4 regions of the Pantoea sp. R13S299 genome follow, and region 2 is predicted to be linked to each of the others. Evidence: predicted binding sites of a transcription regulator. Region 2 holds the regulator's gene; each other region holds the start of a gene.

Region 1 (5,611 bases), on a different contig from region 2:
ACATTAATCTCTTTACTTGTGTCGGGCGATTGCCCGGCATCGCACATGACAGATCAGGAAAAAAATATGCAACAGTTACAGAGCGTTATTGAATCCGCCTTCGAACGTCGCGCTGACATTACCCCTGCCAGCGTTGACAGCGAAACCCGTGATGCCATCAACCAGGTGATCTCCCTGCTGGACAGCGGTGAGCTGCGCGTTTCTGAGAAGATCGACGGCGAGTGGGTAACGCATCAGTGGCTGAAGAAAGCAGTGCTGCTCTCTTTCCGCATCAATGACAATCAGGTAATGGAAGGTTCAGAAACCCGCTTTTACGACAAAGTCCCGATGAAATTTGCCGGCTGGGATGAAGCGCGTTTTAAAGAAGCGGGATTCCGCGTCGTGCCGCCTGCAGCTGTGCGTCAGGGTGCTTATATCGCCCGCAACACGGTGCTGATGCCTTCTTACGTCAACATCGGCGCCTTTGTGGATGAAGGCACCATGGTGGACACCTGGGCGACCGTTGGCTCCTGTGCGCAGATTGGTAAAAACGTTCACCTTTCTGGCGGCGTGGGTATCGGTGGCGTGCTGGAACCGCTGCAGGCTAACCCGACCATTATCGAAGACAACTGCTTCATCGGCGCCCGTTCTGAAATCGTCGAAGGCGTGATTGTTGAGGAAGGCTCAGTGATCTCAATGGGCGTTTACATCGGTCAGAGCACCAAAATCTATGACCGCGAGACCGGCGAAGTGCATTACGGCCGCGTTCCTGCCGGTTCCGTCGTGGTTTCGGGTAACCTGCCGTCGAAAGATGGCAGCTACAGCCTCTACTGCGCCGTGATCGTGAAGAAAGTAGATGCGAAGACGCTTGGCAAAACCGGTATCAACGAACTGCTGCGCACCATCGACTGATTTAAATGACGGGCTGGTTTCCAGCCCGTCATCTTTTCTTTACAGTGATTCCCAAATAACATGCTTCGCGTCGCGAATTAACTGGTGCGTTTAGTTTTTATCCAGGTCATAATCCGCGCCAGTTAAATCCTGTCGCGCAATGTTCATCCCGCTTATTTATGTCTACAGTTGACGGACGTCATGAACAAGTCTGCGCGCTTCTCACTTTTGATGGAAACAACGCTATGTATGACAATCTGAAAAGCTTAGGTATCAGTAACCCGGACGACATTGACCGCTACAGCCTGCGTCAGGAAGCCAACAACGACATTCTGAAGATCTACTTCCGCAAAGATAAAGGCGAGTTTTTCGCGAAGAGCGTTAAATTCAAATATCCGCGTCAGCGCAAAACCGTTGTTGCCGATCACGCGACGCAGGGCTACAAAGAAGTTCAGGAAATCAGCCCGAATCTGCGTTATGTCATCGATGAACTGGATCAGATTTGCCAGCGTGACCAGGTTGAAGTGGATCTGAAACGCAAAATTCTGGATGACCTTCGTCACCTGGAAAGCGTGGTTTCCCACAAGATCACTGAAATTGAATCGGATCTGGAAAAATTAACCCGTAACAGCCGTTAATTTTCTGTCCGATGAGAGAGGCCAGCTTTGCTGGCCTTTTTTTATGCCGTAAATCTGCCTTCTACCCCTGCTCATCCAGCTGCAAAGCCACATAGAGCAACAGCCTGTCGTCAAAATGGCCAAGATTCAGTCCGGTTAGTTCAGAAATGCGGTTCAGCCGGTACTCCAGCGTATTGCGATGAATAAACAGCGCACGCGCGGTGGCGCTAGGCTGGACGTTGTGGGTGAACCAGGCAATTAATGTGCGACGCAGCAGGCCGTTGTTATCCATGCTCTTGAGTTTCGCCAGAGGCCGGGCGAGTTCATTAGCCTGCCAGCCGCCACGCAGACTGTCGAGCAGCACAGGCAACACCAGATCCTGATAGAAATAGCTGCGCACCTCTGGCATTCGCTGCTTGCCCACCATCATCGTGGTGCGCGCCGTCCGGTAAGAGCGTGCAATGCTGCCCGGCCCGGTAAAGAAGTTACCCAGCGCGATACGCATCCGAAGATGACCGCTCTCTTTCATCCGCTGCAGCAACTGCTCGACGCGGCGGCGATGATCATCCTGATCGTAACGTCCGTGCCCATTCAGAGCCGGTTTCAGCACCACCATTTCAGTCAGTGACACAATAGCGATCAGATTATCGCGTTCCGGCGTGGTCAGCAGCGTCTGCAGCTGCTGTAACTCTGACATCGCGCTGTCGACGCCGAGCTGACCGCTATCCACCTCTACCACGGCGACCACGCGCGGCTGATTGAGATCGATGCCGAGCCGCTGTGCCCATTCGGTCAGCTGAGGCGACAGGGTATCGCTGCGGATCAGGTTCAGCACCAGCTCTTCACGCAGACGACTGTCCTGCGCCAGCATATGCAGCAGCCGCGCCTGCTCCAGCATCATCTCTGCGGTCATGCAGACCAGCTCGCCATAGTGCCGCAGCGCCAGCGGCTCGCCGGTCAGACCTATCACCCCGACAATATCACCATCAATGCGCAGCGGCAGGTTAATGCCGGGCCGCACGCCATGGAGATGTTTCGCCACCGCCTCATCGATGTCGACGATGCGCCCCTGAGAGAGCACCAGCAGCGCACCTTCGTGCAACTCCCCAATGCGTTCCCGGTCACCACTGCCGATAATCCGGCCGCGCGCATCCATCACGTTGACATTACTGTCAATAATTTTCATGGTGCGCGCCACGATATCCTGGGCCAGCCGGGCATCAAGGTGATAGGTAGCCATCCATTACTCCTGAAAAGAGGGGGGAGAAACAGAATACGCATGCACCGCGCGCAGAACATTGTGCAATTGCACAGAGCCGGGCGGTCATTTACCGAATTTGCGGTGGGTATCACACTCTGATGTGGCAGAAAGCAGGCATAAAAAAAGGCGGACCGCTGTCCGCCTCTTCGTCAGTTGTCGTTCCGTTACTGCATCAGCAGATAGATGCTGCTGTCACCGCGTTTCACATTCAGCGCCAGAACGGCTGGCTTGGTGTCGAGAACTTTGCGCAGTTCGCCGAGGTTAGTTACCGGCTGCTGGTTGACGCCCTGAATCACGTCACCCTTTTTAAGGCCGATACGCGCTGCGGCACTGCCCGCTTTCACATTATCAACGCGAACACCTTTATCGCCGGTTTCAACGTTGCTGAGGTCAGCGCCTTCGATGCCATTGTAGATGGTGGCGGACTGCACTTTCGCCTGGCTGCTCTGCTGCAACTGAACAGAGACATCGACCGGTTTGCCGTCACGCAGCAGGCCCAGTTTCAGAGTGGTGCCAACTGGCAGTGAACCCACTTCTGCACGCAGCGAAGCAAAGCTGCTCAGCGGCTTGCCATTCATCGAAACAATCACGTCACCCGCTTTGATACCCGCTTTAGCGGCTGCAGAGTCTGGCAGTACCTGGCTGACAAAGGCACCACGCTGTGCATCAACCTTCATCGCTTTTGCCAGCTCGGAGTTCAGTTCAGTCCCCTGCACACCCAGCTCGCCGCGTTTCACCTGACCAAACTCAACCATCTGAGCCGTCAGGTTTTTCACCATGTTGCTCGGGATAGCAAAGCCGATACCGATGTTGCCACCATCCGGTGCCAGAATGGCGGTGTTAATCCCAATCAGTTCACCGTTGAGGTTAACCAGCGCGCCACCGGAGTTACCCCGGTTAATCGCCGCATCCGTCTGGATAAAGTTTTCGTAGTTTTCCACGTTCAAGCCGCTACGTCCCAGCGCCGAGACGATACCGGAAGTCACGGTTTCACCCAGGCCATAGGGGTTGCCGATCGCCACGGTGTAGTCACCCACACGCAGGCTGTCGGAGTCAGCGATTTTCACGGCGGTCAGATTTTTGGCTTCCTGCAACTGAATCAGTGCAATGTCAGAGCTTGGATCTTTACCGATCACTTTTGCGTCATAGCGACGACCATCACTGAGCTGAACCTGAATTTTGGTTGCGTTATTCACCACGTGGTTGTTGGTTACCACATAGCCTTTTTCAGCATTGATGATCACTCCCGATCCCAGAGCACGGAATTTTTCCTGCTGAGTATCAGGCGTTGGCGCGCCGCCGTTACCACCTGCACCGTCACCACTCTGGCACATTGGTGAACCCTGGAACGGAGAACCGTCCTGGCAGAATGGTGAATTATCGCCAAAGAATTGCTGAAACTGCTGCGGCATACGCGGCGTTTTTACCGTGGTGGTGCCCTCGACGCTGATACTGACCACAGACGGCATCACCTTCTCCAGCATGGGTGCCAGACTTGGCATTTGCTGACTATCCGAAGAAGCCGTTTGCGCAGCAGAAACAGTAACAGGGGCAAGCGCCATGCTCAGGCTCAACGCAAGCGCACTTAACACTAAAGTCTTTTTTTTCATTTTTCGTTTCTCGATAAGATTACTGTTCAGACCATTGCTGTGGTCGAAAGGTGAGATAAATGTTTTAGCGCGAAGTTCCTTTAAAAGTTTAAGTCAAAGGTAAAAATTTATTCGCGCTCTTTACAATCGGCGGCTTATTCTACTGCCATTAACCGCCGGTACTCATCCCAGGCATAGAGATCGGTCATCCCGCTGATATAATCCTGAATCAGCCGGAATCGATAATAACGTTCCCACAACAGCCGCTGATATTTATGTTCTACCACGAGGGTTCGCATCTTTTGCAAATAAGCTTTACGGTGCTTACCAGAAAGCTTATGAAAAAGCCGGGTTTCAATCGGATGCTGACGCAGGAAATCTTCATTGATCAGCGTGGTAAAAGTCTCATAATTCAGGCGCATCAGCGGCTGATAGATCTCCAGCAGCCCCTTGATCACCCGGTATCCCTGCAACTCAAGCTGCTCAACTTCAGAGTGATTAAAGACCTGCTGGCGGGCAACGGTTTTAAACAGCTGCAGTAAGCGGCCCTCTTCACCCTCATCTTCCAGAAGCGCGTGATTGAAACTTCCCTCGAATATAGCGGGCAGATTATCAACGAAGCGTTTCACCGCGTAACTTACCAGCACGCTCTGAACATTTACGCGTAATGACATAAAAAATTGATCGCTGCGGCTTCGGCGTTTTTTACTGCAGGCTTCACGCCAGGCTTCGCCAATAGTCCGGCTGAAAGCGTCATTATTTTTAACCGGCCCCCAGGCTTTATTGAGAAATTCAAACAAACTCTCAACATTAAAGATATCTTTTTCTACAGCGTCGTCCAAATCGGCAATACAATAGGAGATATCATCCGCCGCTTCCATTATATAGGTGAGCGGAAAGCGATGGTGTTCTTCCATATTGGTGGCAGTACGCAAATCCGCAATATAATCCTGCTCAGAGAGATAAAAGCCGGGTTTCTTCATTAAGACGCTAAATTCGGCGGGCTTTTCCCCCTGCCACCAGGCGGGCGCGGTATATTTCAGGATGCAGGCGACCTGGGAATAACTGAGATTCAGTTGCAGCAGCGTATGCACCATGCGAATGGCCTGGGCGTTACCTTCAAAATGACAGAGATCCTGACGGATCATGGCATTCAGCTGATCAAAGGCTTTACGCTGCTCTTCCCCTTCGACGCCCGCCACCAGCGGATCCACTAGCTCGGCTGAGAGGTTCTCTTCAAACCAGTCGTTGATGGCGGCCTCGCCGAAATGGCC
Region 2 (5,611 bases):
TCTCTGGCGACTGTTCATCGCCCAGCAACAGCCGCAGCGCATCCTGATAGGTTTCCAGCGCGTCATGGGCGTTTTGCCGCAGTAAGCCGCTCTGCCACTGCGGCCATAGCCACAGCATCCCGCCAAAGGCGATCAGACAGCCCATCAGCGTATCCATCAGTCGCGGCAGCAGGAACTGCGCGCCATTCAGCGACAGCAGTTGCAGCGAGTAAACCGCCGTGACCGTAAAGCCAATCATCGACCAGCCATAGAACTGGCGGGTAAAGCGATAGCTGATAAAGGTTATCGCCAGCATGATCATCAGCACCAGCGACTCCGGCACCGCCAGGCGCAGCGTCGCGGCCGCGATGACCAGACCGGCAAAGGTGCCCAGCGCCCTATGCTGGATGCGGACACGGGTAGCGCTGTAACCGTTCTGGCTGACGAACATGATGGTCATCAGGATCCAGTAGGGTTTGGGGATGTTGAAGAACAGCGCCAGCGCGCTTCCCAGCATCAGCATGACTGCAAAGCGGCCGGCAGTGCGCAGTGCCGACGAGCGGAATGAGAGATAACTGCGCAGCGCCGGTAACAGCGGCAGACGGCGCTGGCGGTCCGCCATCAGATCGCGTTGATACAACGGTTTCTGGGTGCGCAGGACCCGCGCAATGCGATTGAAGTGGTAAAGGCAGAAGTTACCTACCGGATTGTCGGGATGCTGATGGGCGATCTTTTCCAGCGCACCGAGCTGTTTATCCATTGCAAAGCGATCGGGTAGCTGGTGATAAAGGATGTTATCCGCCAGCACACGCAGCCGGGCCGAGATGGTTTTGGCATTCCAGCGAATGACCGCTTCGGCATGGCTCTGCTCGACCAGTTTTTGCACCTCTTCCGGCCGATGCAGGCTGACTGAGATATGCTCCTGCAGATCCAGTGCCACCTGAAAGGCGCGCGTCAGCCGTTTATGGCTGTGATCGCGGCTTGCCGACAGCATGTGCATCTGCTGATAACAGGTGTTGATCAAATCGACCACTTTCTGCTGACGTGCCAGCAGCGGCGGCAGCGCCTTTTCCGGATCGGTGAGCTGCGTGAGCAGGGTATATTTGGCGTCGCAGTAGTTAGCCAGCTCGCGGTAGATCAGGCTGAGGCTTTCGCGCATCGGCTGCTCTTTCCACAGCCAGAACCAGAACCAGTTGAAGACCCCATACCAGAGCGTGCCGCCGATATAGAGCAGCGGGGTGACGTAGATGGGCATGCGGCCAATCAGGCTGAGGGTGAAGATGGCGGCGATAAGGGTGCCGGGCAGCAGGCGGCCATGCAGCGGGCTGATTTCACCGGTGACGCCGAGCAGCAGGGGCATAGCGAAGAGGATCAGCGGCAGTGGAATCGCATGCAGGGTGAGCCACTGAATCAGAAAGCTGCCGAGGGCAAACAGGCTGCCGCCAACAATCAGACGTTTGAAGAAGCGTTTGTGCGGGGTATCCAGACCGGAAATGTTGCAGCAGGCGGGCACTAACGAGAACAGCAGACCTTTTTGCAGGTCGCCAGCCAGCCAGCCCAGCGCCACTGGCAGACAGAGGACCAGCGTTTGCCTCAAGGCATAGTTAACTTCAGGATGGTAAATGATTCGACGCCACATCGGCCCAACACAAACAATAACGGCGTGATGTTGCCATCACGCCGTGGGTGACAGGAATTAGCGGGTGCCGTAAACGACGATGGTTTTGCCGTGTGCGGAGATCAGGTTCTGATCTTCCAGCATCTTCAAAATACGGCCCACGGTTTCGCGTGAACAACCAACAATCTGGCCAATTTCCTGACGAGTGATTTTAATTTGCATGCCGTCGGGATGCGTCATGGCATCTGGCTGCTTCGCCAGGTTGAGCAGGGTCTGTGCAATGCGTCCGGTGACGTCGAGGAAAGCGAGGTTACCCACTTTTTCAGACGTGACCTGCAGGCGACTCGCCATCTGTGCTGAGAGTCGCATCAGGATGTCGGGGTTAACCTGGATCAGCTGACGGAATTTCTTGTAAGAAATTTCCGCCACTTCGCACGCGCTTTTCGCACGTACCCAGGCGCTGCGCTCCTGGCCTTCTTCGAAGAGGCCAAGCTCACCAATGAAATCGCCCTGATTCAGGTAGGAAAGAATCATCTCTTTGCCTTCTTCATCTTTAATCAGAACCGCGACGGAACCTTTAACGATGTAGTAAAGCGTTTCTGCTTTTTCACCTTGGTGAATAAGCGTACTTTTGGATGGATACTTGTGAATATGGCAATGGGACAGGAACCATTCGAGTGTAGGGTCTGTTTGCGGTTTGCCGAGAACCATTCGCTATTATCCTCTGTTGTAATCGTGCCCAAAATACAGGGGGCAGTTTTCCCTGTCAGGCGGTGAAAGCTTCAAGCGTTTCCCTTTCAGGAAATTATTCGGGCCGCATCAGGCGCAGTGCGCATCATTCTTCCCGGCTTCGCCATCGGGTGACGAAAAATATTTTCAGCACTGTTTGTAGCACAGCTTTTGCCGACTGTCTTCTGTTGTCTCGCTTCAGCTACAGGCGGATTTCTCTGGATTGCTGTTTACCAGGTGAAAGCGTAGTCTGGCGGCAAAACAGCGTATTCCGGAGCAAAAATCATGCAGGCAAGAGTGAAGTGGGTAGAAGGGCTGACATTCCTCGGAGAATCCTCATCCGGCCATCAGATACTGATGGATGGCAATTCAGGTGATAAAGCGCCCAGCCCAATGGAGATGGTGCTGATGGCGGCTGGCGGATGCAGCGCGATTGATGTGGTTTCAATTCTGCAAAAAGGCCGCAACGATGTGGCTGATTGTGAAGTAAAACTGACCTCAGAACGTCGTGAAGAGGCGCCGAGAATCTTTACGCACATCAACCTGCATTTTATCGTGAGTGGTAAAGCGCTCCAGGATAAAGCGGTCTCACGCGCGGTGGATCTTTCTGCAGAAAAATATTGCTCGGTGGCCATCATGCTGGGTAAAGGTGTGACGATGACGCATAGCTATGAAGTGGTTGAGCTGTAACAGTCGCAGTTTTTTTCAAAGTTGCTGGTAGTCCGGTGTGAGGCCGTGCCTGGATGGGGAATTCGCTTTGAGACTTTGCTGGCGCAGGGGAACCGGGTCAGATCGGAAAGTCGCTTGAGCCAATCCCTGGCCGCTCGGCCCGCGCGATTACGCACCTCATCCCTGAGGTGCGCCCGTTGCCGGGCCAACGCGTTGCGTTGTTCAAAAACGCTCCCGGCGTTTTTGTCCCTGGCGCGGGACGCTTTCCTCTTGTGACCCGGTTCCCTGCGTGTTAAGTTTTTTCGCTGCTGTTAGACTTATCCAGCATTGGCATTAGTCTGGAAAGGCCCTTTTGAACTCTTACTCTATCCGTTTACCTTCCATCAGCCGTTTCACCAGCGGGCCCATGATCAACTCCATCGCCAGACCCATTTTGCCGCCGGGCACGACCAGCGTATTGATGTGCGAGATAAATGATCCCTGCAGCATCGCCAGCAGGTAGGGGAAGTCGATATCTTCCAGCGCCTGAAAGTGAATCACCACAAAGCTCTCATCCAGTGACGGAATGGCGCGGGCCGCGAACGGGTTTGAGGTATCGACGGTCGGGACGCGCTGAAAGTTGAGGTGGGTGCGTGAGAACTGCGGCGTGATGAAGTTGATGTAATCCTCCATTGAGCGCACCACGGAATCCATCACCGCTTCACGTGAATGACCGCGCTCGCCAGTGTCGCGCACCAGCTTCTGAATCCACTCCAGGTTAACAATCGGCACCACGCCCACCAGCAGATCGACCTGTTCCGCCACGTTGTGTTGTGCTGTTACCACGCCACCGTGCAGTCCTTCATAGAAAAGAATGTCGGTGTTCTGCGGCAGCGGCTGCCATGGCGTAAAGGTGCCGGGCACCTGATTCCACGGTACTGCTTCATCGTAGGTGTGCAGATATTTACGCGATTGCCCCTGTCCGCTTTGACCATACTCTTTAAAGCTCTGTTCCAGCAGGCCAAAGTCATTAGCTTCCGGACCGAAGTAGCTGACATGACGCCCTAAATCGCGCGCTTTACGAATCGCCATATCCATTTCAGGGCGGGTAAAGCGGTGAAAGCTGTCACCTTCCAGCTCGGCCGCATGAAGATCGAGCTGCTGAAAGATTTTGCGAAACGCGAGGCTGGTAGTGGTGGTCCCTGCGCCGCTGGAACCGGTCACCGCGATAATGGGATGACGTGCAGACATAGAAAAGCTCCCTGTGAGGTCGGGCGATGAGCATTGTTATCATGAAATGATGCCGGGTGCATCAGCCGCGAAATTCTTTGCGTGGCATGATATTGACCGATTCATGCAGTTCCGACCACACCAGCACCACTTCACCGGTTTCCAGCTGGCGTCGCACATCAGCCACCTTGTCCAGCAGGCTGCGTTCCTGCTCGCCATAGTCCGTACCTTCGCGCAGCACAAAGGTTTCAATCAGATTTTCAAGGGTCTCTGGTGAGACCTGTTGCCAGGGAATAATCACGAGATCAGTTATCCAGAATAGGGGCGATCCACTGCGGGATGCGCTGTTCCAGCCACATTTCAGGCTGGCGTAACGTCCCGCCGACAAAACCTACGTGGCCGCCATGGGGTGTCAGTTGATAAGTAATAGTGGCAGATAATTGGCTGCTGTGCGGGATGACCTCATCACTCATGAAGGGATCGTCTTTGGCGTGGATGATCAGCAGCGGTTTCTCTACGTGCTTCAGCCAGGGCATGGCGCTGGCACGATGGTAGTAATCTGCTGCATCAACAAAACCGTGGGCGCGGGCAGTAATCGCATCATCAAAATCGCGCAGTCGCCGCAGCGCTTTCAGCTGCGCCAGATTGACAGGCAGCGTGTCCGGCCAGGCGTGCAGTTTGCGGCGGGCATTTTTCTTGAGCTGCGCCAGCAAATAGTATTGATAGAAGCGTGAGAAGCCGCGTTCCAGTTTCACGCTGCACGGTTCCAGCAGCAGCGGGGCGGAGACAATCACGGCCGCATCCACCTCAGCGGCTGAACCCTGCTGGCCCAGCAGGCAGCCCAGCATGTTGCCGCCCAGCGAGAAACCGACGGCAGCGGTGGGCACATTGCCCCAGCGCGTGCGCAGCCAGTGCAGGAAGAAGCGGGCATCTTCGGTTTCGCCGGAGTGATAGATGCGATTGAGCCGGTTAGGTTCGCCGCTGCAGCCGCGAAAATGCATCACCACAGCCAGCCAGCCGCGCGCGCGGCAGATGTCCATCAGGCCATGAATATAGGGGCTGTGAAAGCTGCCTTCCAGTCCATGAAACAGCACCACGCGCGGTTTATGCTGCGCCAGTTGGGGATCTTCGCTCCAGGCGAGATCGACGAAGTCGCCATCCGGCAGATCGAGTCGCTGCCAGTGAGGATCGAAGGTGCTACGGCGACGTAACAGGCGCGGCAGCATCGTCTGCAGGTGCGCATTGCGCAGACTGTCAGGGGGTGTGAAGTGCTCGTTTTCCGGTCCGGTAAATTTCATGTGGTAAAAGCTTGTCTGTTCCATATCACACTGTTAGCTTCGATAAGTTTTTTCTTGCAGGGTAAGGAGTACCCGATTGCCATGGAACTGAGTCTTTTCTTATCAATGT
Region 3 (5,611 bases), on a different contig from region 2:
TTTGCGTTTCGCCATCACGCGGATTAATAGCCAGCTGCTGCTCCAGTTGCGTTATTTTCTCGCGACTTAATTCCGCCAGATGATCCTGTTGCTGCTCGCTGGGTTGTTCCACAGCCGGAGACTTTTTTAAGAATCCAAACATAGGCTCTCCTGCCCCCTATGATGTCGGGGTAGCTCAGATTAATTGTGATGATTAAAACGTTTAACGCAATAACCCGGTGATGGCGACGCGGGCAATTAACGGAATAACTGCATTTTCTCTACCAGCACATTCGTCACCGCATCATTGGCCGGTACCAGGAAATTACGCACGCTGTCATTCACCTTGCCTTTTTCGAAGGTTGATTTGCACTGCGCCACCCACTGAACGTTCATTTCGGTGCCGACATTCACCTTCTCAATTCCACTGCTCACCGCCAGCCGCATATCTTCATCGCTGACGCCGGTGCCGCCGTGCAGTACCAGTGGCGTATGGGTTGCCGCCGTAATATCCGCCAGTCGCTGATGCTGAATATGCGCTTTACCGGTGTAAAGGCCATGTACAGTGCCGATTGAGATCGCCAGCATATCGACGCCGGTCTCTTCGACGAAGCGGCGTGCATCTTCCACCGGCGTAAAAGCGATCGCCTCCATCTCCACACATTTACCATCTTCCGAGCCGCCAATCGCGCCCAGCTCCGCTTCAACCGAGACATTATGCGGACGCGCCATATCAATCACCCGGCGGGTATTGGCAATATTCTCTTCGATCGAAAGATGTGACCCGTCATACATTACGGAACTGAATCCGGCATCAATCGCCGTCTGAATCGCGGCTAAATCGGAACAGTGATCGAGATGCAGACAGGTCGGCACATTCATACTTTCGGACAGCGATTTAATTGCATCGACCAGCAGCTTATGGCCGAGATATTTCGCCGTGCCGGTAGAGATCTGAATCATTAACGGGCTGTTGGTTTTCTCTGCCGCTTTAAAATAGGCGGGCAGCATTTCCAGGCAGTGAAGATTAAAAGAACCCACCGCTTTAAAGTCACGCTGTTTAGCCAGCGTTAACAGGTCGGCGAAGTTATAAAGTTTCATGGATTTTTTCCTCTTGAGGTTTGGTGGTTTTGCCGTTAACAAACCAGGCAAGCGCGGTGACAAAGGCAATAAACAGGGCGACGAACAGCCAGTTATTCTGGAAGGCATGGCCGAGCACCAGGCCGGTACTGATCACATCGGAGTCACTGAAGGTCACGCCGGTGAAGCCGTAGCTCTCCAGCATGGGCACCAGGATGGCGGGCAGAATGGTGATAAAGAGGCCGTGGACGAAGCCGCCAATCATCGCGCCGCGCCGTCCACCCATGGCATTACCAAATACTCCGGCGGTGCCACCGGCGAAGAAGTTGGTCAGCAGGCCAGGCAGGATCATCGCCAGACCAAACATCGGGAAGACCAGCATGCCGACGATGGAACCCAGCGTGGTGGCGAGGAAGCCGACGATCACCGCGTTCGGGGCGTAGGGAAACATCACCGGGCAGTCCAGCGCTGGTTTTGCATCCGGCACGACGCGCATAGCGATACCGCGGAAGGCAGGCACCAGCTCGTTCAGCAGCAGACGGACGCCGCTGTAGAGCACAAAGACCCCGGCCACGAACTGAATCGACTGCATAAAGGCGTACATCAGGTAGTTCATGCCGTTGCTGTACTGGGCGATGAACGCCGGACCCGCTGCCACGGCGGGGATCAGGTACATCGGCACCATTACCAACGCCATCGACAGATAGGTATCCTGCAGAAACTTGAAGTTATCCGGCAGCTTCAGGTCTTCGGTGGAGCGCGATCCTTTGCCGACCACCTTGGCGACCGCCGCCGTGACCAGATAACCGATGGTGCAGAAGTGACCCAGCGCCACGTCATCGGAATCGGTGATCCGCCGCACCACCGGCTGCGCCAGCGCAGGCATCACGACGGCCATGATCCCGCCAAAGATACCGCCAGTCAGAATCAGCGGCAGGCCGGTCAGCCCCGCTTTGTAGCCGATGACCGCGCCAATCGTCGCCATCCACAACAGAGCCTGGCCGGTCAGGAAGATGTACTTAAACGGCGTCAGTCGGGCGATGATGATATTGACGATAAAGATCACCAGCAGCGTCAGCGCCACTTCAGATCCCAGCTCACGGTTGGCCAGCCCGGCAATGGCGGCAACATCGGTGATATAGCCGCGCATACCAAAACCGTGGGTAAAAATGGTATTGAGGAACGTCAGGGTTCCCACAATAATATTGATACCCGCCATCATAATTAAAAAGCCGAGCAGCGTTTTAAAGGTGCCTTCCACCACTTTACCTGCCGATTTTTTTTGCAGCAGCAGACCAATCAGAGCAATAAATGCGATCAGAATGGATGCCTGCCCCAGCAGATCTTTTACCAGGAAGTCGATCACACTATTCATGGGCGGCGACCTTCTCGTTGCGTTCTTTTAAAAAGGCCAGGATCTTCTGCTCTATTTCCGCTTTATCAGTCAGCCGGTTAAGAATAATGACCCGTTTAATCTGTTCCGGACTGGCGTCGGCGTTTAATACATCGGCGAAGGCTTTTTGCGTCAGGATCATATCTGACTTAAAGGCATTCGCTTCTGAAATAGTGGTGTGATCGATGTCGGCCTCAATCTCCAGTTTTTTTAATACCGCTTTTGCGCTCATCTCAATCGCAAAACTGGATCCTAATCCACAACCACAGACACATAATATTTTCAGCATGGTTTTTTCCTCACACTATATTGAGTTGTTTAGCGAGTTTGTAATGGTACCCGTCAATATCGACCAGGCGTTTTTGCATGCTTATTAAATCAATCGGGATCGGTTTATTGCTGCCATTAATAATGACCGCTTTATTCCGCATGCCTGACTGAATACAACGCACCACTTCACTGGCCATAATGGTGCCCTGATAAATTTCTTCGCAGGTAGGATCACCATTGCGCAGTCCGTAACCGAGAATGGTTTTACGGACGCGCACGCCAATAAGCGGCTCAAGCTGTTTGATTAAGGTGTCGATCGCCCCCTGAAAACCCGGCGAATATTCCCGGGTGTAGCCTTCTGAACAGAGAATGACCACGCTGTTCTGTTCTGCCAGTCGCCCGGTGATGCGCTGCGCCAGTTGTGGCAGCGGGATCTGGCACTCCGGGATTAACGCAATGTCCGCATTAGATTTAATCGCCGACTGCAGCGTTAATTCACCGCAGTAGCCGCCGAGCAACTCCAGCATAAAGACCCGACCGGGTAAGGCGCGGCCGGTATTACGCAGTTTCGCGACTTCTTTTAATACCTGTTCACAGGCGGTGGAAAATCCCAGCGTGTAATCACTGCCGAAGACATCATTATCGATGGTCATACCGACGCCAAAACAATTAACGCCAGACTCAGACAGGATGTGAAGAAACTGCAGCGACCCGTCACCGCCCGCCAAAATTAATACGTCAATGCGGGCGCTTTTCAGCTGGCGCGCAATTAACTCATATTCACTGCGCACCAGTTTCTTTTGCGTGCGTCCCGACTGCATAACGGGAATCGGGGCGATGGCAAAGTCGAGCAGATCGCGCTGGCTGATATCACGATGGTTATTTGCCAGCAGGCCAGGAATGCCGCCGTCAAATATCACCATCTCAGCCTGCGCCAGACGCCCTATCTGAAAGACAAAATTATTAATGCCGGTGACATCCCCGCCACTGATCACCATTCCAATGCGCATTTCCCTCACCTCGCTGGCTAAATCTGCTGAGGGCCATTCTTCCGGTTCGCCGGGTTGCTATTTGCAGAGGAGATCACAGTTACGCGCGGTATTTTTTGGGCAGGCATGTTGACAGCAGCAGTTTAAAACCTTTATTTGTGATTTTAGTCACGCTATTCCAACTTATTACTTCACGGACGAATCAATAAAAATCATCAGGTTAGATTGCAGAACGGGATTTTGTTTTGGCTGACAGAATAACGGGAGATCGCGCGTGAAACTGACATTGCGAATTTGTGACTTTCGCCTCATTTTTCCCGGTTCTGGCCCTGTTAAAGCGTCAGGAAAATAGTTTTAAGAGGGTTGGCAGGATTATTTCAGGACAGATTTGGCAGGATTATTCCAGAGGATGCAGGAGAGGTAAAAATTAATCTGGTGCGCAGCAGCGAACTGCTACGCACCGAAAAACTTACTTCGCGTAGGCTTCGGTAGAGAGCGTCAGGGTGACGTCATCGCTAACTGCCGGGACATATTTGTCCAGCTTGAAGTCTGAACGCTTGATGGTGCCGGTGGCGTCAAAACCAATCGCCTGCTTCTTCACCATCGGATGCTCGCCCTGCTTGTTCAGCGTGGCGTGCAGCGTAACTGGCTTGGTGATGCCTTTCAGGGTCAGGTTGCCTTCAACGTCAAACTTGTTGTCGCCCTTCGCAACCACTTTGGTGCTGTGGAAGGTCGCAGTCGGGTATTTTGCGGTGTCAAAGTACTCAGCGCCTTTGAACTCTTTGGTCAGTGCCGCAACATGGCTGTCGATTTTGCTGACTGGCAGGGTCACGTCAACGCGTGATGCTTCCGGATGATCTTTATCGAACACCAGAGTACCGGTTGCATCCGGGATATCCGCGGTTGGATTTGAGAAGCCAAAATGGTTCCAGGCAACAATTACCGACGTATGCTCAGGGTTCAGCTGGTAGTGCATCGCCTCAGCCTGCGATAACGGGGCATAGAGGGTAGCAGCGGCTAACAGGGGCAGTGCGATACGTTTGAAGTTCTTCACGGTCAATTCCTTATGCGGACAAATGTGAACTGAGTGTGGTCCAGTTTGGCCGGAATAGACAGTGAAGAGATTTGTCCGTAATTTTCAAATAAATTCAGCAACTTTATCTCGGGTGCTACACATTCTCGCCACCAGTGAACAGCACCCGCCAGCGGCGACGATCCTGAATCAGCGTGCGGTGCAGCTGTTGCAGATCGATAAGCGTCAGCGCAGCAATCTGCGCCGCGTCCGGTTCTGCCAGACCATTTTCCCGGCGTAACTGTGCCAGCGGCTGTGCCACGTCCTGGCTCAGCAGACGCGCTTTCAATGCCACCAGATCACAACCTGCCAGCGTTTCATTGAGTGAACGCAGGAAGTTGCGGCAGTAGCGCAGCAGAGACAGCGCGCTGTAATCGGGCGACTGCAGCGCGAACAAGACGCCATCTTCATCGGCACAGCGCATATAGCGGCTGTTAACCACATAACCGATAGGCTGCTCAACACGATAGCGCTGGAAGAAACGCGGCTCGTAGATCAGCGCCAGCGCGCGCAATGCGACCAGCTGCTGAGGACGGTGCAGCGGAATAAACAGCAGCAGCGCGTTATCCGCGCTGGCGTGTAGCAGACGCGTCATGCCAGTTTGCGTAGTCATGCGCTTTGGCGGCGTGTCGGGGTTAACCGGCAGCGACAGCGCGCTCAGACGCCGGGCAATCCGTGAATGCAGCGCGGCGTTGCTACCTTTCAGCGCCGCCCGCCAGCAATCCGGCGTAAAGGTCGCCGCCAGCTGATAGGGCAACTGCCGCAGCAGCGCGCGGATAGCAATGCTCTCGACAGGCGATGGCAGATTTGCCTCAACCGGCAAGGCCA
Region 4 (5,611 bases), 190 kb from region 2:
CTTATCTGCTCAGACTTATGTCTTCATCGCTATTGTAAGCGTCGCTGATAATGAGCGCGGCTTACAGCGCTGTGACGTTGCCAGCTGCAGGGCCTTTAGCGCCATTTTCAATGGTGAAGGAGACTTTCTGACCTTCATCAAGCGTTTTGTAGTTATCACCCTGGATAGCAGAGAAATGCACGAATACATCTTTGCTGCCATCATCGGGAGTGATAAAGCCAAAACCTTTATCTGAATTAAACCATTTTACTAAACCAGTCATTTTGTTAGACATAGATATTTCCTTAATCGATTAGCCACTAAGAGCGGCGAAGATGGCCTGTAGTTCGAGATTTACTTATTGGGCACTTAGGAGGAGGCTTTCGAAGAAGGATATCTGTGGATAACACTTGAACTGAAGACTACTTTACTAAAACTGCTTTCATAAGGTCTGTGTTCCAAACCGATGACGCATTAAGACATAGCGATAATAATTTAGCAAGGCATGTGTTTATTTATTTTAACCATTTAAACGCTCAGATGGCTGAATGGCCATTATATTTTGACTGCTCAGGGAGCGCTTCAGCTACGCGGTGTGCGAAGAGGAACAGCAGGCTAATCCCGTCATAACAATGGTGCCGATTTAACGTTGATGCTTAACAATAAACAGAGCCAGTAATGTGACATCGCGTAAAAATTTCCGCACGGCCAGCCAAGGGGTTTCCTCGCTCTCTTCATCTGTGAGCTTTATCTGTTGCATGTCGAACGCCCGGCTCTTCGGTATCTTCATCCTGATACAGGTCAGTATCTGAACGATCAGCCCGCCCTCACCCTGCATCTGAAATGCTGGAGGTTTGCCACCCGCCACCATTCTGGCGCAGAAGCCGCCTGTTGGATGAGCGAGAAGCGGGCTACACCTTACCCGGGCACCCATAATGGGAATGCTGACTGTCTCAGTGACCGTGAACGGTCAATCCCACGAGCCGGATAACAACAGGGCGGACAACCAGTATGCAAAAGAAAGCCGCTGGCATGGCGACCTGGTAAGCATTCATCACATTTGTCATGTAATGAGGCCCTATTCCGAATTCGGATAATGTGATGACCAGACTCATCAGGAACGCCATGATGATCGCCATATAAAGTGCAAATATGTAAGGTGCCGAGCGCACCGGCAGTCGGTTTACCAAGGTTTTTTTTGTTGTAGCATCAGTCATCTGAATATCCTGTTTAACAAAAGTAGATAAAACAGCGGCTAACTTAACAAGCTTACGAGGGGGGTTGTAGAGCGGTTATGCTTTAATCATTATTAAGTAAAAGTGACGAATTAACGGTTGAGGACAAGATGGACATTTTAGGGCTGATTAGCACTTTTATCCGCGTGGTGGAAAACGGCAGTATTGCAGCAGCGGCACGCACTAAAGGTATGAGTCCGGCAGCAGTCAGCCAGAGTCTTTCCCGTCTTGAAGCGCATCTGGGCGTGAGACTGCTATCGCGCACCACCCGCAGCATGACCTTAACGGAAAACGGTAAACGCTATTTCGAGAAAGTCCGTCACATCCCACATGATATCGAACTCGCCTCGCAGGCTGCTGCCAATGAAACCAAACCACAGGGGCCACTTTGTATCGCCACAACAGCCGCGTTTGGCCGATACGTTCTGGCTCCCCTTATGCCCGCTTTCAAAGCGTCTTTTCCCGATATAGATATTGAACTGATCAGTACCGATCGCAATGTCGATCATCGCCTGGAAGGCGTCGATGTCAGTATCCGCATCGAAGCACAGCTGAATGATCAACTGATCGCCAGAAAAATCGCATCGTTACCCTTTATATTTTGTGCGGCTCCCGCTTACCTTGATCGCGCGGGCACTCCTCAGACTCCTGGAGAACTTAGCCAGCACGCCTGTCTGGTTTTCCGCTATCCCACCGACAGACGGTTTCTGCCATGGACGTTTATGGTCAACGGACAGCCTGTTAATGCAAAACTTAATCCCAGTTTTATCAGCGATGATATTGATATTATTGCAAAGATAGCCGTAAACGGCGGCGGCATTGCCCGTCTGGCAAGCTTTGTTGCTCAGCCACTGATAGACAGTGGTCTGCTAAGGCCTTTGTCCTGGTCAGGTCACAGTGGCGAGAGCACCATTGAGTCCCTGCCAATGACTATCTATGCCTGTGTCACCGAACGTTCGGCACTGAATTCGAAAGTGCGGACATTTATTGAATTTTTGACAGATGCGATTTAAGACAGGAGCGTTTTTGCCGGGCGAAAATTGTCCGCACTATCTGAGCAGCGAGAACCGATACACCACCGGTTCCCTGTGCGAGCACGGTCTGACCGGGCTGCAGATTGCCGATATCCATTAGCGAGTACCATACCGTAAGTGCAGCGATGGGAAGTGTAGAGGCTTCTTCATCTTTAATGCTGTCAGGCGCTTTAACTGCGCTGTCCTCATGAATAATGCTGGCGCACAGTATCCTGATCCCACTATTAAGCGAATTTCAGGTTTTATACCCGGAGATTGAAATATTCAGGAAGAATTATCAGGGTTAACCGTGAATCTTAGCTTCAGCACAGGCAATCCCGTGGCGCATTGAAAGTACTTATTCCCGGTTTAAAGTATGCCGCCATTTTGTCTGGCATCCGGAAATCTCCCAGGCAAATTAGATCACTGCAGCAACTCCTGTTTCTGGTACAAAGTGGCGCATAGCGGGAAAATCAGAAGGAGAGGAGGAGGAGCAAAAAAGATGCACCAGAAGTGCCAAAACGCGGGTTTAAATCAGCAGAAGCAAAAGCAGCAAAACAGAGAAGGTGATAATCACAGGTCGATCCCTGACCGCGATTATCGAGGGTTTCCTGCGGGGTGCTTAGTACATGGCACCCGGCGGTACGTGTTTGAACGTCTCTACGTAAGCGCGGAACACGTATTTAAGAATGCGTTTCATGGAATACCTGATTCAAATTTAGTTGAAGATATACCGAAAAAGTATAGCCTCTGTGCGTTTTAACAGCAAATAAATTTGAACCAGATCACAAAAATGCCGCTTTTATGTGCAAAAGCCCTAGGCGGTATAGCCGAGATGCTGCAACAGAATGGTGGAGCCGACGGCGATTAAAACCACGCCACCCAGCACTTCTGCCCATTTGCCCAAAACCGGACCGATAAAGCGCCCGACTAATACGCCGGTCGTCGCCATCACCGTGGTGGCGGCACCAATGGTCAGCGCGGTGGTGATGATATTCACCTGCAGGAAAGCCAGACCGACACCGACCGCCAGCGCATCCAGACTTGTCGCAACGGCGGTGGTCGCCAGCACCATAAAGCCATGACTTTGCGGAGCCTCGCAGGGCTCTGCGACGGCTGTCTGACGGAAACCTTCCATCATCATACGGCCACCCAGAAACGCCAGCAGGGTGAAGGCAACCCAGTGATCCCACGCCATGATGTAACGGCTGGCAGCCAGGCCAAGTGCCCAGCCAATCAGTGGGGTCAGTGCTTCAATAGAGCCGAAGATCAGACCGGTACGCAGCGCTTCTTTAAAACCAGGACGATGCAATGTGGCACCTTTGCCCAGCGCAGCAGCAAACGCGTCCATCGACATACCCAGCGCAAGAATTAAAGTGGCAATAAAGGTCATGATTTATTCACCTGGGGCGAAAAAGCGACAATTCACGCTGAATCCACCACACAAAGTGTTCAGTTATGAAAAAGTGGGCGCAGTCTACCACGCAAAGGCAAAGATAAAAAGACAGTAAAATCAGGGCTTTAAGTATAGCAAAGGCTATAACTCTTATCATTCGCTATGAAACACGCTAAGTCGATGGTGTTAAAGCGTTTTCTGACCCTTTAGTTTGCCCTGCAGCACGCCTGATGTGCGTATTGCCGCACGCCGCCATTGAACCGGGTCGCCGATTACCGGAAAATGCCGGGCTGATAAATAAAGGATACCGGTTATGAATAACCCTTTTGAGACGTTGATTGTGCCTGGCGGCATTTTGCTGCTGGGTTTTCTCTCGGCGCTGCTGCTGCCCGCGCCCGCCTTTAGCGTGACCGTGGCGCAGCATCTGTTGCAGATGTTCCATTTGCAGGATCTGAATCAGCTCTACACGGTGGTATTTTGCGTCTGGTTTTTGCTGCTAGGCACACTGGAGTTTTTTGTTATCCGCTTTGTCTGGCGTCGCTGGTTCAGGGGCTGACCGACTGCGCATCGACCAGCGCTTTTAGTCGTTCGGCGCTGCGCGCATAACCTTCACGCGGCAGATGTGCCGCCCCCAGCACCAGACCCGCACCGCGCTGATCGGCCTGCTGATACCAGATCGACAGCGGCGACGGCGCCATGCCCCACTCCACCGCCTGCTGCGCAATCAGCTCATCCGGAGAACCGGCAGGTAAGCGGACAATCACCGCCAGCCCGGCGCGTTGCAGGTCGGGAAAGTGAGGATGGAGCGCCGCGATCATCTGTTCCAGTCGCTCATGATAGACGCGCTTCATGCGCCGCAGATGCCGCATAAAGTGACCTTCCCGCAGAAACTCCGCCACCGTGTTGTGCAGCAATCCTGAGGACGCTGGCGAAAGTAACGCGCAGACCTCCCCGAAGCGCGCCGTCAGCGCGGGTGGAACCACCATAAATCCGAGCCGAAGTTGCGGCGTCAGCGTCTTACTGAAGGTGCCGATGTGCAATACCCGCCCTTCGCTGTCGAGTGCTGCCAGTGCCGGAGCCGCACGATTGCCGGGCTGAAGCTCGCCGAGATAGTCATCTTCAATAATCCAGCGCTGCTCGCGGCTGGCCCAGTTCAGCAATTCATGGCGGCGTGCGAGGCTCATCGTCATGCCAAGCGGTGCCTGCTGTCCCGGTGTAACCAGCGCGAAAGCGGCCTCCGGCGCGCGGGCAATTCCGGCCTCCACCTGCAATCCTTCGGCATCAACCGGCACGGCAACCGGCGTGACGCGTAGTGCTTCAACCGCGCGACGTGCCACCCAGAATCCGGGATCTTCCAGCCAGGCCTTTTTGCCCTGAAAATCCATCGCCAGCTTAATCAGTCCCATCGCGCCCGCATAGCCGCTGGTAATAATGATCTGGTCGGCCTGACAGCGCAGGCCACGCGCCACCGCCAGGTAGGCCACCAGCGCCTGACGCAGCGCTAAGCTACCGCGCGGATCGGGATAGCTGGCCGGTCTGCTGACCTGCATGCGCGCCTGACGCTGGAGGATGCGCAGCCAGACTTTAGCCGGGAACGCATCGCTGGCCGGAATGCCCATCTGAAAGGTTAGCGGTGGCGCGTCATACTCCTCTATACCCTCCAGCAGCAGACGTTCAGCACTGGCGCTGGCGGGTTTTAACGGCGGCAATGAGCTGACGAAGGTGCCCGCCGCGCCTCTGGCCTGTAGAAACTGACTATCCACCAGCATGTCATAGCTGGCACGAACGGTGCCACGCGCCACGCCGAGCTGCGCCGCCAGATCGCGGCAGGAGGGCAGACGCGAGCCGGGCTGTAAGCGTCCTTCACCAATCGCCTGTTCAATCAGCTGCCGCAGCTGTTCGCTAAGACCGCGGGACGTTCCGCGCTGCAGTGTCAGCACAGAAAGCGGCGATGGACCAGTCAGACTCTCATTTTTTGGCACTTTATC

What was found. Region 2 encodes CRP, which controls carbon source genes, mostly activating them, when cyclic AMP is high. Its sites were predicted from a motif close to ATGTGANNNNNNTCACAT; they were not measured.
Region 1: the regulator CRP is predicted to act here: its motif matches at 2,825-2,842, upstream of ACN1CO_RS13400 (CdaR family transcriptional regulator).
Region 3: the regulator CRP is predicted to act here: its motif matches at 4,006-4,023, upstream of ACN1CO_RS05435 (6-phosphofructokinase).
Region 4: the regulator CRP is predicted to act here: its motif matches at 3,001-3,018, upstream of azuC (stress response protein AzuC).

The regions. Positions count from the first base shown of each region.
Region 1 is NZ_JBLYEF010000002.1:538,903-544,513, reverse strand. It holds gene dapD (2,3,4,5-tetrahydropyridine-2,6-dicarboxylate N-succinyltransferase) at 67-891, shown strand; gene ACN1CO_RS13405 (DUF3461 family protein) at 1,116-1,508, shown strand; gene ACN1CO_RS13400 (CdaR family transcriptional regulator) at 1,570-2,727, opposite strand; gene degP (serine endoprotease DegP) at 2,913-4,358, opposite strand; gene dgt (dGTPase) at 4,493-5,611, opposite strand, start outside.
Region 2 is NZ_JBLYEF010000005.1:214,191-219,801, forward strand. It holds gene ACN1CO_RS20100 (YccS/YhfK family putative transporter) at 1-1,618, opposite strand, end outside; gene crp (cAMP-activated global transcriptional regulator CRP) at 1,676-2,308, opposite strand; gene ACN1CO_RS20110 (OsmC family protein) at 2,612-3,016, shown strand; gene ACN1CO_RS20115 (phosphoribulokinase) at 3,356-4,225, opposite strand; gene ACN1CO_RS20120 (YheU family protein) at 4,287-4,505, opposite strand; gene ACN1CO_RS20125 (hydrolase) at 4,510-5,526, opposite strand; gene ACN1CO_RS20130 (LysE family translocator) at 5,584-5,611, shown strand, end outside.
Region 3 is NZ_JBLYEF010000001.1:1,107,551-1,113,161, reverse strand. It holds gene ACN1CO_RS05455 (hypothetical protein) at 1-142, opposite strand, end outside; gene ACN1CO_RS05450 (class II fructose-bisphosphate aldolase) at 238-1,080, opposite strand; gene ACN1CO_RS05445 (PTS sugar transporter subunit IIC) at 1,067-2,434, opposite strand; gene ACN1CO_RS05440 (PTS sugar transporter subunit IIB) at 2,427-2,741, opposite strand; gene ACN1CO_RS05435 (6-phosphofructokinase) at 2,752-3,732, opposite strand; gene ACN1CO_RS05430 (YceI family protein) at 4,181-4,765, opposite strand; gene pqqF (pyrroloquinoline quinone biosynthesis protein PqqF) at 4,881-5,611, opposite strand, start outside.
Region 4 is NZ_JBLYEF010000005.1:27,656-33,266, reverse strand. It holds gene cspA (RNA chaperone/antiterminator CspA) at 62-274, opposite strand; gene ACN1CO_RS19260 (hypothetical protein) at 623-913, opposite strand; gene ACN1CO_RS19255 (DUF2798 domain-containing protein) at 933-1,196, opposite strand; gene ACN1CO_RS19250 (LysR family transcriptional regulator) at 1,325-2,227, shown strand; gene azuC (stress response protein AzuC) at 2,850-2,927, opposite strand; gene mntP (manganese efflux pump MntP) at 3,045-3,620, opposite strand; gene ACN1CO_RS19235 (DUF1158 domain-containing protein) at 3,937-4,179, shown strand; gene ACN1CO_RS19230 (PLP-dependent aminotransferase family protein) at 4,169-5,605, opposite strand.